Regions from separate parts of the Pseudomonas sp. GW823-FHT02F05 genome, predicted to be linked through region 2. Evidence: predicted binding sites of a transcription regulator. Region 2 holds the regulator's gene; the other holds the start of a gene.
The links. Region 2 encodes FliA, which starts transcription of late flagellar genes. Its sites were predicted from a motif close to CTAAAGTTTNNNNNNNNNNNGCCGNTAA; they were not measured.

Region 1 (2,201 bases), on a different contig from region 2:
AAGCCGACTCAGTAAAAAACTGAATTTCAGTAGGTTTTTTCAGGCAGGCACGGGCAACAGCGAATCGCTGATCAGCCCGAAATGCCAACACCCGGCGGTGATACGACTGCGTACACCGGCGTGCTACTGACAGGTGGGGGGTAATGACTGATCTGCGCAGGCTGCTTGCCACGGCACCGCACGACCACGGCGTTGACCGCTGAATCGACTACCGCTATGCGCTGGGAAGCTGGCATGTGCTGATCTTTTTGAAGGGATATAAAGACGCGACGACTATAACCAGCCGCAAACATACTTTGCAATCCTTTCCCCCTTGCCTTGTACATGGAGGCGTTTTCATGCCCTGGAACCTGGCCACTCGCTATAATGCCGCCCGGATTTTTCGAAGGATTTCACATGATTGCTTTGCCCTGGCTGTACCTCACCCTACTTTCCATTGGCTATGTCGTGGCTTTGATCTACGGCCAACTGGGCGTACTGGCGGCGGTCTCCATCGCACTGCTGCTGGTGGCCGGGTACGCCGTGCGCCAGCAACGCAACCCTTGGGCACGCTACTTGGGCCAAGGCTTGTTTATCGTACTGGCCCTGGGCCTGGTGATGCACTGGCTGCCGGGTTTCTATAACGGCCGCGGTATTGCGCCCCAGCGTTTAACTCCGGACTCAGTGCCCTTCTCGATGTACCTGAACCAGGACAAGCCCCTGGTAGGCTTCTGGCTGTTGCTGGCCTGCCCGTGGATTGTGGCGCGACGCTCATTGCGCCTGTCGATCTGCGTCACCGCCCTGGCACTGACCCTGACCGCCATCGTCGCACTGGGTGGTGCCGCACTGATGGGAATGATCAGTTGGGCGCCGAAATGGCCGGACCAGGCATGGCTGTGGGTACTCAATAACCTGCTGCTGGTGACGCTGGTGGAAGAAGCGCTGTTTCGTGGCTATGTTCAGGGCGGCCTGAGCCAACGTTTCAAACACTTGCCCTACGGCGAGAACCTTGCGCTGCTGCTGGCTTCGCTGTTATTCGGCCTGATGCATTTCGGTGCGGGTTGGCAATGGGTGACGCTGGCCAGTATTGCCGGGGTCGGTTACGGCCTGGCGTATCGCTTTGGCGGGCTCGGCGCAGCGATTGCCACGCATTTTGGCTTGAATCTGCTGCACTTCGGCTTGTTCACCTACCCAATGCTGGCCAGCTAAGCCTGCCCGACTGTAAGAACGAGCTGTTGTGGCGACGGAGCTTGCTCCCGCTCCGGTGCGTAGCGCCCGCAAGTTGTTTGGGGCCGCTTCGCAGCCCAGCGGGAGCAAGCTCCCTCGCCACAGTCGGCACTCTGCTCCCAGGATTGTTGCAAAAATAAGTTAAATAAATGCCCAGCATGGCCGATAACCCCTGAAAGCCTTGCGGATTGAACAATCATGCGTAATAACCAACCCGTTACCCAGCGCGAACGTACCTTCCCTGCTCAGCAACGGTTGATCTCCACCACAGATGCCAAGGGTGTCATTACCTACTGCAACGACGCGTTTGTCGAAATCAGTGGGTTCACCCGCGACGAACTGGTCCGTGCTCCGCACAACCTGGTGCGTCACCCGGATGTGCCCTCGGCGGTGTTCGCACACATGTGGTCCACGCTCAAACAAGGCTTGCCATGGATGGGCATTGTCAAGAATCGCTGCAAGACCGGCGACCACTACTGGGTTAACGCCTATGTAACACCGGTATTCGACGGTAACCAGGTGATCGGCTACGAATCGGTGCGCATCAAGCCCACCGCCGAGCAGATCCGCCGGGCCGAGGCGCTTTATCAACGCATCAACCAGGGCAAGTCGGCGATTCCCCAGCGCGACAAATGGCTGCCGGTGCTGCAGGACTGGCTGCCGTTTATCCTGGTCAGCCAACTGAGCTTCATGATCGGCGCCACCCTCACCTCCCAGTGGGGCTTTGCCTTGGCGGCAGCGTTGTCGGTGCCGTTGGGCCTGCTGGGGCTGAGCTGGCAACAGCGCGGCCTCAAGCGCTTGCTGCGCCTGGCCGAACAGACCACGTCCGACCCGCTGATTGCGCAGATGTACACCGACAGCCGTGGCGCCCAGGCCCGACTGGAAATGTCGATCCTCAGCCAGGAAGCGCGTCTGAAGACCTGCCTGACCCGCTTGCAGGACACTGCCGAGCACCTCAACGATCAGGCGGCACAGTCCAACACCCTGGCGCACAG
Region 2 (2,201 bases):
GTTGCTGGCCACCGTGCGGTTTTCCTGTTCGCTGCGCGACAGGAACCCGTCGACGCGACGCGCCAATTCACGAAACTCTTCAGCGCCCACTTCGCGGCGCATGAAGCGGCCCCAGTCCTGGCTCAAGGCCTGGGCTTCGGTGGCCATGCCGTTGACCAGGGGCGTGGCGTTTTCCACCAGGTCCATGGTGCGGTTGGCCGCTGCCTCAGTCAGCCTGACCACATAGGACAGACGTTCAGTGGCATCAGTGATCTGGGAAATTTCTTCGGCCTGGGGCATGCGCGGGTCAATCTGGAAATTGACGATTGCGCTGTGCAGCTCGCGTGTGAGCTTGCCCACTTCCTGGTACAGGCCGCGGTCACGGGTCTGGTTAAGCTCATGGATCAACTGCACCGCATCGGCGAACTGGCCTTTTTCCAGGCTGTCGACCAACTGGTGAGCATGTTTTTTCAGGGTCGACTCAAAGTCGCCCTGTGACGTTTCGTTATGCTCCATAGCTCCCCCGCGATGGCATTAGCCGTGGATGCGTTCGAAGATTTTCTCGATCTTCTCTTTCAAGGCCAGTGCCGTGAATGGCTTGACCACGTAACCGTTGACCCCGGCTTGGGCGGCTTCGATGATCTGTTCGCGCTTGGCTTCGGCGGTCACCATCAGCACAGGCAGGCTGCGCAGTTTTTCATCGGCGCGCACATGGCGCAGCAGGTCGATACCGGTCATGCCCGGCATGTTCCAGTCGGTCACCAGAAAGTCGATGCTCCCGCTGTTGAGGATCGGAATGGCCGTCAGGCCGTCATCCGCCTCGACCGTGTTGGTGAACCCAAGGTCACGCAACAGGTTTTTTATGATCCGCCGCATCGTTGAGAAGTCATCAACGATGAGGATTTTCATGTTCTTGTCCAATTCGACCTCCAAGCAGTCTTAAACGCGCCCAGCACCTGGACGCGCCATTTCAATCAACAGGCGTTACACAAAAAGGACTGCCCAGGGCACCACGGCACACAGCCGCGAAACCTTGCGATCTCACGGCAGCGTCTGCAGTGCCCCCACACTGCCTGTCAGCGCGCGCGCCACTCGGCCAATCGGCCCCGCAAGCGGGCTGCGCACTGGCTATGCAACTGGCTGACACGCGATTCGCTGACCCCCAGGACCTCACCGATTTCCTTGAGGTTCAGCTCTTCGTCGTAGTACAGCGCCAGCACCAGCCGCTCACGCTCTGGCAAATTGGCGATTGCATCGGCCAACGCGCCCTGGAAACGTTCATCTTCCAGGTCGCGCGACGGCTCCGTATGCGCGCTCGCGCCGTCCTCGTGCAGCCCTTCGTGCTCGCCGTCCTGTAAAAGGTCGTCGAAACTGAACAGGCGGCTGCCCAAGGTATCGTTCAAAATCCCGTAGTAATCGTCGAGACTCAATTGGAGTTCGGCCGCAACTTCATGATCTTTAGCGTCACGGCCGGTTTTTGCTTCAATTGCACGAATTGCATCGCTGACCATGCGCGTATTGCGGTGTACCGAACGCGGCGCCCAATCGCCTTTACGCACTTCATCGAGCATCGCGCCACGGATACGGATACCCGCATACGTTTCGAAACTGGCACCCTTGCTGGCGTCGTACTTGGTGGAGACTTCAAGCAGGCCGATCATGCCGGCCTGGATCAAGTCTTCGACCTGCACACTCGCGGGCAAGCGCGCCAACAGGTGATAGGCAATGCGCTTGACCAACGGCGCATAGCGCTCGATCAATTCGCCCTGGCTGTCACGTGCCGACTTTTTGTAAAGGTTGTAGCCGCTGGATGTCATAGCACCGGTCCTGCGCTCGTCTGATGCACCAAACGCTCGACGAAAAACTCCAGATGCCCCCGCGGGTTGGCGGGCAACGGCCAGGTATCGACCTTCTGGGCAATGGCCTTGAACGCCAGTGCGCACTTGGAACGAGGGAACGCTTCGTAGACCGCACGCTGCTTTTGCACGGCCTTGCGCACACACTCGTCATAGGGAACTGCGCCGACGTATTGTAAAGCCACATCGAGGAAGCGATCCGTGACCTTGGTCAACTTGGCAAACAGGTTGCGCCCTTCCTGCGGGCTCTGGGCCATGTTGGCCAACACGCGAAAGCGGTTCATGCCGTAGTCACGGTTAAGCAGTTTGATCAGCGCATAGGCGTCGGTGATGGAGGTGGGTTCGTCGCACACCACCAACAGCACT

Region 1: AC1RAC_RS24090 (methyl-accepting chemotaxis protein) is a predicted target of FliA. The motif match lies at 1,348-1,375, and genes of this name have one in related genera.

Annotation. Positions count from the first base shown of each region.
Region 1 is NZ_JBXAJM010000024.1:21,390-23,590, reverse strand. It holds gene AC1RAC_RS24095 (CPBP family intramembrane glutamic endopeptidase) at 397-1,188, shown strand; gene AC1RAC_RS24090 (methyl-accepting chemotaxis protein) at 1,405-2,201, shown strand, end outside.
Region 2 is NZ_JBXAJM010000022.1:25,162-27,362, forward strand. It holds gene AC1RAC_RS23220 (protein phosphatase CheZ) at 1-495, opposite strand, end outside; gene AC1RAC_RS23225 (chemotaxis response regulator CheY) at 514-888, opposite strand; gene fliA (RNA polymerase sigma factor FliA) at 1,056-1,796, opposite strand; gene fleN (flagellar synthesis regulator FleN) at 1,793-2,201, opposite strand, start outside.